Regions from separate parts of the Dermacoccus sp. PAMC28757 genome, predicted to be linked through region 1. Evidence: predicted binding sites of a transcription regulator. Region 1 holds the regulator's gene; each other region holds the start of a gene.
The links. The regulator LexA, encoded in region 1, represses DNA repair genes until DNA is damaged. The targets are predictions, from matches to a motif close to TCGAACANNTGTTCGA.

Region 1 (4,210 bases):
GCGTGGTGAGCCCCTCGAGATCCTCCGCGTGTGCCGCGATCTCGTCGCCGTCGTAGGAGAACGCGACTGCAACATCGCAATCTCCCGCCCGAAGCGCCGCGAGTGACTCCGGCGGCTCCGCTTCCGCGAAGGTGACCTGAACGTCGGGGTAGCGCTGCTTGACGAGCGACAGCGCTCGTGGGACGACGGTCGACGAGGCCGAGGGGAAGGCCATGAGGCGCACTCGTCCCGCCCTCAGGCCGGCGATCGAGGCCACTTCGCCCTCCGCCGCCTCGAGAGCGGCGAGCACCGGAGTGGCTGTGCGGGCGAGCACGTGGCCCGCCTCGGTCAGACGCACCGAACGTCCGAGGCGCTCGACGAGAGCCGTGCCCGTCTTGTCCTCCAAGCGGCGCACCATCTGGGACACGGCAGGCTGGGAGTAGCCCAGGGAAGCAGCGGCAGCGGTGAAGCTACCCTCCTGGGCAATGGCTTTCATGACCCGAAGGCCGGCGGCGTCGATCATCCGTAGAGAATAACCCGGCGTTATCGGATGTTGTAGTTTCTATCGATTGTCGAATGAGGGGCCACCTGTGACTGCAGAGTTGGCGGAGTTCGTCGCGCAGGGCGACCTGTTCGTGCTCACCGGGGCGGGTCTCTCGACCGAGTCGGGCATTCCCGACTACCGCAAGCCTGACGGCACCCGCCGAACGGTTCCCATGACGTTCCAGCAGTTCCTCAGCGGGGACGACGCGCGCCGACGCTACTGGGTTCGCAGCGCCGTCGGGTGGGAACGTTTCGCCGCGGCTCGGCCCAACGGCGGCCACCACGCTGTTGCAGCCTTGCAGCGCGCAGGTCTCGTGCAACACCTCGTGACGCAGAACGTCGACGGTCTTCATGCGGCCTCCGGAGCGGACGCCCTCGAACTGCACGGTTCGCTCTCCTCGGTGCAGTGCGTCGAGTGCGGCAGCCGCTCGAATCGAGCCGAGTTCCAGGGGCGCATCCGCGACGCCAACCCGAACCTCCCGCGCGACGTGGCCCTGTTGGCCGACGGAGACGCCGAGGTTGCCCGGAGTGCAGAGGATGCGTTCGTCCTCGTGGCCTGTCCGCACTGTGGTTCGCTCGTCGTTAAGCCCGACGTCGTGATGTTCGGCGAGAGCGTGCCCACCGCGACGGTTGAGCACTGCTACGCGCAGCTCGAACTGTCACGGGCGGTTCTCGTTCTCGGAAGTTCGCTCAAGGTGATGTCGGGCTTCCGGTTCGTCTCGGCCGGGCTCAAGGCGGGCAAGCCCGTGGCCCTGGTCGGTCTGGGAAGCATGCGCGGTTCGGAGCGCGCCGATCTCGTGCTGCACGAACCGCTTGGTGCCACCCTCACCGCGACATGCGAACGCCTCGGCCTGCAGGTGCAGACCGAGGCGAACGCGACGACGTGAGGGTGGGCGAGAGTCAGACGCTGCGCAGCACCGCCGTGACCTTGCCCATGATGCTGGCTTCGTCGCCGTCGATCGGCTCGTAGTTCTCGTTCGCGGGCAGGAGCCACGTCTTGCCGTTCGTGCGCTTGAACGTCTTCACGGTGGCCTCGCCGTCGAGCAGCGCAGCCACGATCTCACCGTTGGACGCCTCCGGCTGCTGGCGCACGACGACCCAGTCGCCGTCGCAGATGGCGGCTTCGATCATCGAGTCGCCGACAACCTTGAGCAGGAACAGTTCGCCGTCACCGACGATCTGACGGGGGAGGGGGAACACGTCCTCGACGGCCTGCTCGGCCAGGATCGGCCCGCCGGCGGCGATGCGTCCGACGACGGGGACGAAGGAGGCCTGCGGACGCTCGTTGCCCGAGTCGGTCTCGTCGTACGTGCTCTCGGACGCTGCACGCACCGAGGTGCCTCCGCGGTAACCGCGGGTGTCGGCGCCGTCGTCGGGGGAGACGACCTCCATGGCGCGAGGGCGGTTGGGGTCGCGACGCAGGTAACCCTTGCGCTCGAGCGTGGCGAGCTGGTGTGCGACGGAGCTCGGGCTCGTCAGCCCGACGGCCTCACCGATCTCGCGCAGACTCGGCGGGTAACCGCGCTCGTCGACCGAGCGCCGGATGACGGTGAGCACTTTCTGCTGGCGCGGGGTCAGTTTGCCCTTCGCGCGGTTGTTCATGGAGTGGACCTCACCCATGGCGTCTCCTCACATCGACGAAAACAGTGATCTCGCGGACGCGGACCTCGGTGCGGAGCCCTGATTCTCCCCGGAATTCCGGGGTTGTCGGTGGCCGCTGATTCGGTGTGAGCGTTCGGGATCAACGTAGGCACCACCGTACACAGTTTTCGCAAACATGTACGAGAAACACGCCGCCGACGGCCTTGCTTTCGAACGTTTGTGTCGTACAGTTGTTCTATCGCACGGATGTTCGATGCATCCGCGCCGAGTCAGGAGGAATGAACATGAGTGCTGTGCCCAGTCTGGACGTCCCGGCGGTCGCGCCGAGCCCCCGTCGTCACCTGCACCTCGTTCCGTCGGGGCCTGCGGTCGTCGATTCCCTCGAGGGTGGTCGTAGCGCGCGGCGCGCCCCGTTGACGCGTCGTGCCGTTCTCGCTCGCCGTCGCTTCGCTGCCCTTCTGGCGCTTCTGATTCTCGTCGGCGGTGGCCTCCTTGCGGCCAAGGCCGTGGCCGAAGCTAACCCTGCCGGTGGCGCGACGTCGGTCACGGTGAAGGACGGGGAGACCCTTTCTCAGATCGCCGCTCGTGAGCTGCCGTCCTTGCGTAACGACCGTGGTGTGGTGGCCATCCAGGAGGCCAACAACATGAGCTCGATGCACGTTCAGGCCGGCCAGCGAATTCTCGTTCCGGCAGGCTGAGCGGCCCCCTCGGCGTGTCGCTGGGGCGAGCCGCACATCTTTTCCGCGTCATTGCTGGGGTTGGTGCGCCGGGTTTGCCGACACGGTTGCGAGCGGTCGCCAACGCAACCTAGGATTCCTAGATGTAGGGCACAGGCGCCCTAATGCCCCCAACATGTGGTTGTTTGCGGAAGAGTTCCCGCGATGCCGGTGTTGGGGTTCATACCGTCACGAGGCGGTGGAATCCTGCGATCGAGAGGCGTGGCACGTGCACTGTCCCTTCTGCCGCAACGCCGACTCCCGTGTGGTCGACTCCCGTTCGACCGAGGACGGCACCTGCATCAAGCGTCGCCGCCAGTGCCCCGACTGCGGCAAGCGTTTCTCCACCGTCGAGACCGCGAGCCTCACGGTCGTCAAGCGCTCCGGTGTGAGCGAACCCTTCTCTCGCGACAAGGTCATGTCGGGCGTGCGCAAGGCCTGCCAGGGCCGCCCGGTTTCCGACGATCAGCTCGCCGTCCTCGCTCAGCAGGTGGAGGAGTCGATCCGCTCCAAGGGGGCTGCGGAGATCGACGCCCACGATGTCGGCATCGAGATCCTCGGCCCGCTGCGCGAACTTGACCACGTCGCGTACCTGCGGTTCGCGTCCGTCTACCAGGCCTTCGAGTCACTGACTGACTTCGAGGACGCCGTCGCCGACCTGCGCAGGCACGCTCTGCGCGACGCCGGCTGAGCTCCACAGACTCACCCCCTACTTCACGACACACCACACCAAACCCACGAGAAGTGCCAGGAGGCATGCGGTCATGACCGAGACCACGAAGGCTCGAGCCAAGTCGGGTCGCCGGAACAACGGCGTCACGATCGAGCGGATCTTCACCACCCCGGGCGTCCACCCCTACGACGCGGTGACCTGGGAGCTGCGTGACGTCGTCCAGCAGAACTGGAAGACCGGCGAGACGATCTTCGAGCAGCGTGGTGTCGAGTTCCCCGACTTCTGGTCGCTCAACGCCTCCACCATCGTCACGACGAAGTACTTCCGTGGCGCGCTGGGGTCGGACGCTCGCGAGAAGTCGCTCAAGCAGCTCATCGACCGCGTCGTGCTCACGTACACGAAGGCCGGCAAGGACAACGGCTACTTCGCGTCCGACGCCGACGCCGAGATCTTCGAGCACGAGCTCACGTACGCCTTGCTGCACCAGGTCTTCTCGTTCAACTCGCCGGTGTGGTTCAACGTGGGTACGGCGAGCCCGCAGCAGGTCAGCGCGTGCTTCATCCTGTCCGTCGACGACTCGATGGACTCGATCCTCAACTGGTACAAGGAAGAGGGCTTCATCTTCAAGGGCGGCTCCGGTGCCGGCCTCAACCTCTCGCGTATCCGTTCCTCGAAGGAGCTGCTGTCCTCCGGTGGC
Region 2 (4,210 bases), 930 kb from region 1:
GCGACGGGTCCTCCTTGAGCAGCTTGAACTGGTCGGGCTGCGCGATGAGGCCCAGCATGATCTGGCTGATCGCGTGGCGCGTCGTCTCGTTGCCGGCGATGACGAGCAGCGAGAAGTAGTTGTTGAAGTCCTGGTCCGAGAGCGGCACGCCGTCCTCGGGCATCTTGTTGGCGAGGATCGAGACGAGGTCCTTGCCCTCGCCGCCGACGCGCTTGTCACGCAGGTCGCGCCCGTAGTCCCAGACGTCCTGCACGGTGGGCGAACGGAACGGCAGGTGGCGGTACTTCTCCGACTCGGGCGAGTCGAGCAGGTGCTGCGTGTAGTCCGGGTCGGTGTTGGCCACCATCTCGTTGCCCCACGCGATGAGCTGCGGCGTGTGGTCGCGCGGCACGTCGAGCAGGCGCGCGAGCACCTGGATCGGGAAGTCGGCCGAGATCTTCTCGACGAAGTCGAACTCGCCGTCGGGCGACGTCTTCTTCGCCTCGTCGATCGTGTTCTTCGTCAGCTCGCGCAGGAACGCCTCGTAGTTCTTGAGGAGGTTGCGCGGCGAGAACTCACGCTGGATGAGCTTGCGCAGCGCCGTGTGACGCGCGCCGTCCGTCTCCAGCATGGAACGGCGGAAGTCCATGAGGTCGTCGTCGACGTCCTCGAGGTTGACGAACTTCTCCGACGTGAACGTCTCGGAGTCCTTGTCGACGGCCCAGATGTCGTCGTACTTCGTGACGGCCCAGAAGCCCTTGCCGTCGGACTCCTCGTTCCAGTGCACCGGGTCACCGGCGCGCAGGGCGGCGAACTGGGCCCAACCCTCGTTGTCGCGGAACCTGTCGAGGTTCGCGAGGTCGACGTCTTCGAGCGTGTACTGGCTGCTGGGTGCGGCACCCACGTCAGTGGTCATGTCGGTCTCCTTCGATCGCTGAAGTCTGGATCACAGGTGGTAGGTGTACTCACGGAACTCCCAGTCCGTGATGAAGGCGTTGAAACGCTCGATCTCGTTGCGCTTGTACGCGAGGAAGGTCGTGACGAAGCCCTCGCCGAGCACCTCGCGCATCTCCGAGTCGGCCTCGAGGGCGTCGAGCGCCTCGCACAGGGACGAGGGCAGCTTGGGCGAACGCTCCGGGTCGTAGCCGTAGCCCTCGAGCGCGGGGCCCGGGTCGATCTCGTTCTTGATGCCGAGGTAGGCCGCGGCCAGCGTCGCCGCCGTGAGCAGGTAGGGGTTGGCCGACGCGTCGCCGAGGCGCAGCTCCAGGCGCGACGCCGAGCCACGCTCCGGAGGGATGCGCACCATCGCGCTGCGGTTGTCGAGACCCCAGTCGATGAGCCACGGGGCGAGCGTGTCCGGCCCGAAGCGCTTGTAGGAGTTGATCGTCGGGTTCGCGAGCGCCGCGAGCGCCGGGGCGTGCTTGAGGATGCCGCCGATCGCGTGGTGAGCGACGGCGGAGAGGCCGTTGTGGCTGTTCGGGTCGTCGAAGAGGTGGTTGCCCGCGGCGTCCTGCGTCGAGAAGTGCAGGTGGAAGCCCGAGCCGCCCTCATCGTTGAACGGCTTGGCCATGAACGTCGCGAGCTTGCCCCCGGCGCGCGCCATCTCCTTGACGGCGGCCTTGAAGCGGAACGCGCGGTCGGAGGCGTCGAGTGCGTCGGAGTGCCAGAGGTTGATCTCGAACTGGCCGGAGCTGAACTCGTGGTTCGCGGCGATGACGTCGAGGTCGTAGGCGCCGAGCTGACGCAGCGAGGCGAGCAGAACGTTCTCGGGGTCGCCGCGCAGGCCGGAGACGTAGACGTTGCCGGGGCTCTCGCCGTAGCGCGCCCAGCCGGAGTCGTTCGTGTCCGACTCCTCGAGGAGGTAGAACTCGAGCTCCGGGCCGCAGATCGGGGTGCCCGCGATGGAGCTGAACTTCTCGATGACCTGCTTGAGGACGTAGCGCGGGCTCTCGGCGGACGGCGAACCGTCCGGGTTGAACACGTCGGCGATGACGTGGGCGACGCCCGGCTCCCACGGCACGGTCTTGATCGTCGCGATGTCGGGGTAGGCCACGATGTCGGGCAAACCCGCGGCGAGGCCGCCCTCGATGTCGACGACGTCACCCATGGGCGTCGTGCCGTAGACGCTGCGGCAGAACGCGACGCCGTGGCCGGTGGTGCGCTCGAAGCGGTTGACCAGCAGATCCTTGCTGCGGTCGGTGCCGATGATGTCGGAGTAGCCGAGGCGGACGACGTCGATGCCCTCCGCCGCACACTTGCTCATGGCTTCCGCCATTAGCCTCGAGTCGATCTTCGTCATGCCATCGCCTTTCACGCCTTTGTGAGCGAACGCCTCCCCCGACGGTTGCCGTGCCGGGAGTGAGTCAAAAGGTCGTTCGGATCCGAACAGTAGCCGTGTGACTCAGACCACACAACCCCTCTTGATCGGGTAGCCTAGCCGGTGTCGTACGGACACGAACGATTTCTCGGCAACAAACTTGCGGCACGGGCCGCAGACGGTGAAAGGGTGCACGCACATGAGCGACCAGAAGGGCTTCTTCTACCCCCGCACCGCCGGCGGAACCTCGGGCATCATCCCGAGCCCGCCGTGGTACTACTCGGGCGACCTGCTGACGGTCGAGTACCGCACCAACCCGGAGCGTGTGCGCGAACTCCTGCCCGCCCCACTGGAACTCGCTGACGAGGACCCGGGCGCCGTTGCGCTCATCTGGGCCGAGTGGCAGAGCTGCTCCAGCTCCCGCGAGGAGCTGCTCGACCCGGTGCGCGCCCAGTACAAGGAGGCGTTCGTCGTCGTCCGCTGCTCGTACAAGGGCAAGACGTTCAGCCGCTGCGTCTACATCTGGGTCGACAAGGACTTCGCGATCGGCCGCGGCCTGCACCAGGGCTACCCGAAGAAGCTCGGCTCGATGTGGCAGACGCGCCCCCACCCCTTCGCGCAGGGTGCGCCGCAGATCGCCGAGGGCGGCATGTTCGGTGCGACGCTCGCCGCCGGCGACCGTCGTCTCGCCGAGGCCGTGCTGACGCTGCGTGAGCCGAGCGAGACGAACGGCTTCGTCAACGGCCACCCGATGGCCCACCACCGCATCTACCCCGACATCGCCCGCGGGGCGACGGGCGACGCCTACAGCGAGCTCATATCGTCCGGCGCGGCCGAGTTCGAGGGCGGGCAGGCGTGGCGTGGTGACATCGATCTGCGCCTGTTCGAATCGCCCACGGAGGAACTCGCCGCCCTGGAGGTCGACGAGATCATCGGCGGCTACTACCGGCAGATCGGCGTCGTCTGGAACGGCGGCGAGACGCTCGAACGTCTCGTGTGAGCCAGGCGGCCGCGAAGGGCGGCAGCCTGCGTCGCAGATGAGTTCGTGGACACATGGCACGCAGCGTCACGCCGCCGACCCACCCCACCCCGGACGGGTGTAGTGTGAGGTGGATCACTACGAGGGGGGAAGGGATGCGGCACAAATCCCGTCCACAGGGTTGCGCCTGCGGGTGCGGCCCCGGCTGCGTCCACGCTCGGCTCGCCGACGCGATCCCCCTCGTCAGTTCGCTGTTGAGCTCGACGGCACGCGACGAGGGTCTTGTCATCGCCATCGCGGACCGCGAGGCACGCCTGCACTACGTCGACGGAGACTCCCGCGCCCGCAGCCGCGCCGAGAGCATCGGCTTCACCGCGGGGGCGAACTGGTCGGAGGCGCAGGTCGGCACGAACGCGCCGGGCCGAGCTGTGGCCCGCGGCGAGGCGGTCTCGATCCATCGCGAGGAGCACACGCGCCCGGACGTCCACCCGTTCAGCTGCTCCGCGGCGCCGCTCGTCGACCCCGTCACCGGCGAGGTGCTCGGCGCTCTCGACGTGACGGGAGGTGACGCTGCGGCAGACCGGCGCACCCTCGCACTCGTGCAGGCCACCGCGGCCGCGGTGGCTCGTGAACTTCGCCTCGCCGGGGTGCCGGTCGGCCCTCCACCGCACACGAGCGCGCGGCTGCGTCTCGTCCATCACGGCCGCCCCTGCATCGAAACGGGTACGGCCACCCACGCACTCACCGACCGCCACGCCGAACTCCTCGCGACACTCGCGCTCAAACCCCAAGGCCTCAGCGCCGACGAGATCGGGGCCCTCGTCTACCCGGACGGCACGCCGCCCGCCACCATCCGCGGCGAGTTGCTGCGGCTTCGTCGACGGCTCGACACGATTCCCGGCGCGCCGAACCTCGAAAGCCGCCCCTACCGCCTC
Region 3 (4,210 bases), 800 kb from region 1:
GCGGCGATGGCGCTCGCGAAGAAGGTGGGCAAGAACCCGCGCGAGGTGGCGACGGCCATCGTCGAGGCCCTCAAGGCGGACTCCGCTGCGATGCAGCTCATCTCGGACGTCGCGATCGCCGGCCCGGGCTTCCTCAACATCACGCTGTCGACGGACTGGGTGGCCGCGGAGGCTTCCACGATCCTGGCCGACGGCACCCTCGGCGTCCTGCCCCCGAGCAAGCTCGAGGTCATTCCGCTCGACTACTCCTCGCCGAACGTCGCGAAGGAGATGCACGTCGGTCACCTGCGCACGACGGTCGTCGGTGACTCGCTCGCGCGCGTGCTCGAGCGCCTCGGGCACACCGTCGTGCGCCAGAACCACGTCGGCGACTGGGGCACGCCGTTCGGCATGCTCATCGAGCACTTGCTCGAGGTCGGCGAGAACAGCCCGGAGGCGGAGCTTCTCGAGACCGACCCCAACGCGTTCTACCAGGCCGCGCGCGTCAAGTTCGACACGGCGGAGAAGGCGGAGCCGGCCGGCTCGAAGGGCGACTTCAACATGCGGGCCCGCAAGCGGGTGACGCTGCTGCAGGGCGGCGACCCGGAGACGCTGGCGCACTGGAACAAGCTCATGGACCGCTCCAAGGCGTACTTCAACCGGGTGTACTCGACGCTCGGCGTGACGCTGACGGACGCCGACCTCGCGGGTGAGTCGACGTACAACGACGAACTCGCGGGCATTTGTGAGGACCTCGAGTCGCGCGGTATCGCGCGGATCTCCGACGGCGCGCTGTGCATCTTCCAGGACGAGTTCACCGGCCGTGACGACGCTCCCGTGCCGCTCATCATCCGCAAGAGCGACGGCGGCTACGGCTACGCGACGACCGACCTCGCCACCGTCCGGCACCGCTCGCAGGATCTGCTCGGCGACCGGCTCGTCTACGTCGTCGGCGCGCCGCAGAACCTGCACTTCCGCATGACGTGGTCGGCGGCGGACAAGGCGGGCTACATCCGGCCGGAGTCGACGCCGATCCACGTGCAGATCGGTTCGGTGCTCGGCGCGGACGGCAAGATGCTCAAGACGCGTTCGGGTGACTCGGTGCGGCTCATGGAGCTGCTCGACGAGGCCATCGAGCGCGCCGAGAAGGTCGTCGCGGAGTCGAAGGCCGACATGACGGACGCCGAGCGCGCCGTCGTCGCGCGCCAGGTCGGCATCGGCGCGGTGAAGTACTCGGACCTGTCGGTCTCCCACGACAGCGAGTACACGTTCGACTTCGACCGCATGCTCGCGCTCACCGGCAACACGGGCCCGTACCTGCAGTACGCCGCCACGCGTATCCGCTCGATCCTCGCCAAGGCCGCCGACGCGGGTGCGACGCCTGCGTCCGCCATCACGATCGGTGAGGACGCCGAGCGCGCGCTCGCGCTGAAGCTGCTCGACTACGGCGCCGTCGTCGCGCTTGTCGGCGAGACGCTCGAACCGCACCGGCTCGCCGCGTACCTCTTCGAACTCGCGACGGCGTTCACGGCCTTCTACGAGAAGTGCCCGGTGCTCAAGGCCGACGACGACGCCGTGCGCGACTCGCGCCTCGCCCTGTGCGCACTGACGCTGCAGGTGCTCAGCGACGGCCTCGGCCTCCTCGGCATCGAGACGCCCGAGAAGATGTGACGCCCCAGCGGCGTTTGCGTTGGGGGCCTTGGTGCAGCTGACGCACTTCGGTGCAGCTGATGCGGTTTGAGCAGGCTCAGAGTGCGTCAGGTGCACCCAACTGCGTCAGCTGCTGGCGGCGGTGTCTGACCGCTTCTCTCCGGTAAATTTGGGCGGGCTTTTCGCTCGATAATCGAACATAAGTTCGATAAAATGAGGCGTGGAGACAACACAGCGTGACGACGTGGCCGAGGTGCTGGCCGCTGTTCGTGCGCTGCCTCTCGAAGCGCGGGTCGAGGCGTGGCACGCGGTGGGCGTCGAACTCTTCGAGGTCGCATCGCGTCCGACGATCGACTGGGGTGAGCCTTCGGCGCTCGCGGTGGACGCGGTAACCGTTGATGAGGAACTCGCCCAACTCGACGCCGAGCGACGCGCCCTCGAAGAGCTCACCGTCACGGCCGCGTACGTCTCGCGCAGCGCCGACGCCACGATGCACGCCTTCGCGGCGGCCCACGCTCGCGTCGTCACGCGACACGACGTTCTCGAGGTCGACCAGTGGGAGAGCGACCCGCGTCAGTTCGTGCCCGGCGAGTTCGCTGCCGACGATCTGGCGGCCCGGCTCGGAGTCCGTGTCGGTACGGCGGAGGCGTGGGCTGAAGCGGGTGATGCCGTGCGAGCCTCGTTGCCTCGCATGTTCGTCATGGCCGGCGCGGGCGAGATGCGCATGACGACTTGCGAGACGGTGCTTCGCGAACTCGAACACCTCGCGCTGGCCGAGCGGGAGAGCGTCGAGGGGATGCTCGTGTCCGGCCGGGCGCTGTTGGGCGGTTCGGCCGCAGTGAAGCGTCGTGTGCGGCGGCTCCTTGCCTCGCTCGGATTATCGGCGCCGGCGGATGAGGACGCGTCGGAGGCGCTCGTCGAGGTCTCGTTCCGCGAGCACCCCGATCAGCCCAGGCTCACGCAGATGACCGTTGTCATGGACGCCGACCAGGCGTGGCAGGTCCAGGTCGCCATCGATGCGCGTGCGCGCCAGCTGGCGCAGGAACACGAGCGTCTGCACGGCGGCGCGACGCGGTACCGGATGAACCGGGCGCGGGTCGATGCCTTCGTCGACCTGCTCCTCGGCTCCGTGAGGTTCGACCCCATCGTGCGGCTCACCGTGCCCGTGCGCTGTTTCGAGGACGGCACCACCCCAGGCACAACCATGCCCTTCGCCGGTCAGGGGAGCGGTGTGCCCGTTTCATTCGGTGCGGTCGATCGCAGTCGAGGCTGTTCTGCACAGGGTGGCTCGGGCCGTGGCGTTGCGCGGCCCGCCGCTGAGCAGGCCCCGTGGGGTGCGCTCTACCGGGAAGCCGAGGACGGCGTCGCGCCACTTGCCGCAGGGCAGGTTGGTGATGGCGTCGGGATAGGAACGGCAGGTCAGCGACGCGCCGCAACCGCCCCGCGCTCGACGACGCGAGTCGCCGACCTTCACGTGCCCGGCGTCGGTGTTGTGTCGGCGGCCTGCGGGGAGCGCCTCGCCTCGGCGGTCGGTGCCGCCTTCACCGTCGCCCTCGTCGACGAGAAGCGCGGCGTGACGCGGTGGACGTCGCGATTCACCTACCGCCCGTCGATCACCACGCGCCGGTTCGTCGAGCAGCGCGACGAGCACTGCCGCTTCCCCGGTTGCATGCGCCCGGGCGAGTTCTGCGATGCCGACCACGTCGTGCCGTACGCCGACGGCGGCGCCACGTCGGGTGAGAACCTGCAGCTGCTGTGCCGCCACCACCACCGTGCCAAGACGTTCGGCGGGTGGGCCGTGGCCATGCGCACCGATGGAGTGTGCGTCTGGAACTCGCCGACCGGCGCCTGGTACCGCACCGACCCCGCCGACCCGACGGCGTACGAAATCACCTCGCGCGAGGGTTACGCACTCATCGCCTGAGTGGGCCGCGAGAATGGCGACGTGAGGGCGGGGATGTGGGCTCCGGTTCACGCATCAAGACCGAGGGCTATGGCCAGTCGATGAACGTCATGGTGAACAAGCGCAGCGAAACCTGGTGGGAAGAGCAGTTGGAGCACGCGGGCTTCACGATCGACGACCGGCGGACAACCGACGGGCACCACACGATCCACGCGTCTGGCGCACTGACGCCCTACACCGCGTGCCCCGTTCCGGGAGAGTGTCCCGTCAGGGTTTGCGCCAGAGCACCTCACCGTGAGGAACACAGAACCAGCCGTCGGGGTGCTCGCCCCACGATCGCCACGCCGCCGCCATGACGTCCACGTCGTTCGATCCCGCGACAGACCCCTCCGCGAGCTGTTCGGTGAGGGCGGTCCGGCTCACACGGTCGGCCCACAAATCGGCCCACCAACGGCGCTCATCCGGTGTCGCGTACGTCCAGGTCGAACTGGATGCCCGAGCATCTACCAACTCGGCCGCGTGAGCCCAGGCCAGCAGGCGTCGTCCGGCGTCGGGCTCGCCGCCGTTGGCCCGCGCGGCGCGCGAGTAGCTCTGCCGCCATCGTTCGATTCCAGGTGTCTCCGGCCACCACGTCATGGCACCGTAATCGGCATCACGAACCGCGACGACACCGCCCGG

Region 2: a site for LexA is predicted at 2,343-2,358, ahead of H7F30_RS02160 (acetoacetate decarboxylase family protein). Genes of this name have one in related genera too.
Region 3: a site for LexA is predicted at 1,823-1,838, ahead of H7F30_RS01490 (HNH endonuclease signature motif containing protein). Genes of this name have one in related genera too.

What each region holds. Positions count from the first base shown of each region.
Region 1 is NZ_CP060292.1:2,621,578-2,625,787, reverse strand. Features, by position in the region: gene H7F30_RS12485 (LysR family transcriptional regulator) at 1-502, opposite strand, end outside; gene H7F30_RS12480 (Sir2 family NAD-dependent protein deacetylase) at 570-1,409, shown strand; gene lexA (transcriptional repressor LexA) at 1,423-2,142, opposite strand; gene H7F30_RS12470 (LysM peptidoglycan-binding domain-containing protein) at 2,409-2,822, shown strand; gene nrdR (transcriptional regulator NrdR) at 3,070-3,531, shown strand; gene H7F30_RS12460 (vitamin B12-dependent ribonucleotide reductase) at 3,605-4,210, shown strand, end outside.
Region 2 is NZ_CP060292.1:446,483-450,692, forward strand. Features, by position in the region: gene H7F30_RS02150 (cytochrome P450) at 1-895, opposite strand, end outside; gene H7F30_RS02155 (glutamine synthetase family protein) at 926-2,278, opposite strand; gene H7F30_RS02160 (acetoacetate decarboxylase family protein) at 2,496-3,296, shown strand; gene H7F30_RS02165 (GAF domain-containing protein) at 3,431-4,210, shown strand, end outside.
Region 3 is NZ_CP060292.1:318,691-322,900, reverse strand. Features, by position in the region: gene argS (arginine--tRNA ligase) at 1-1,650, shown strand, start outside; gene H7F30_RS01490 (HNH endonuclease signature motif containing protein) at 1,850-3,553, shown strand; gene H7F30_RS01485 (class I SAM-dependent methyltransferase) at 3,800-4,210, opposite strand, start outside.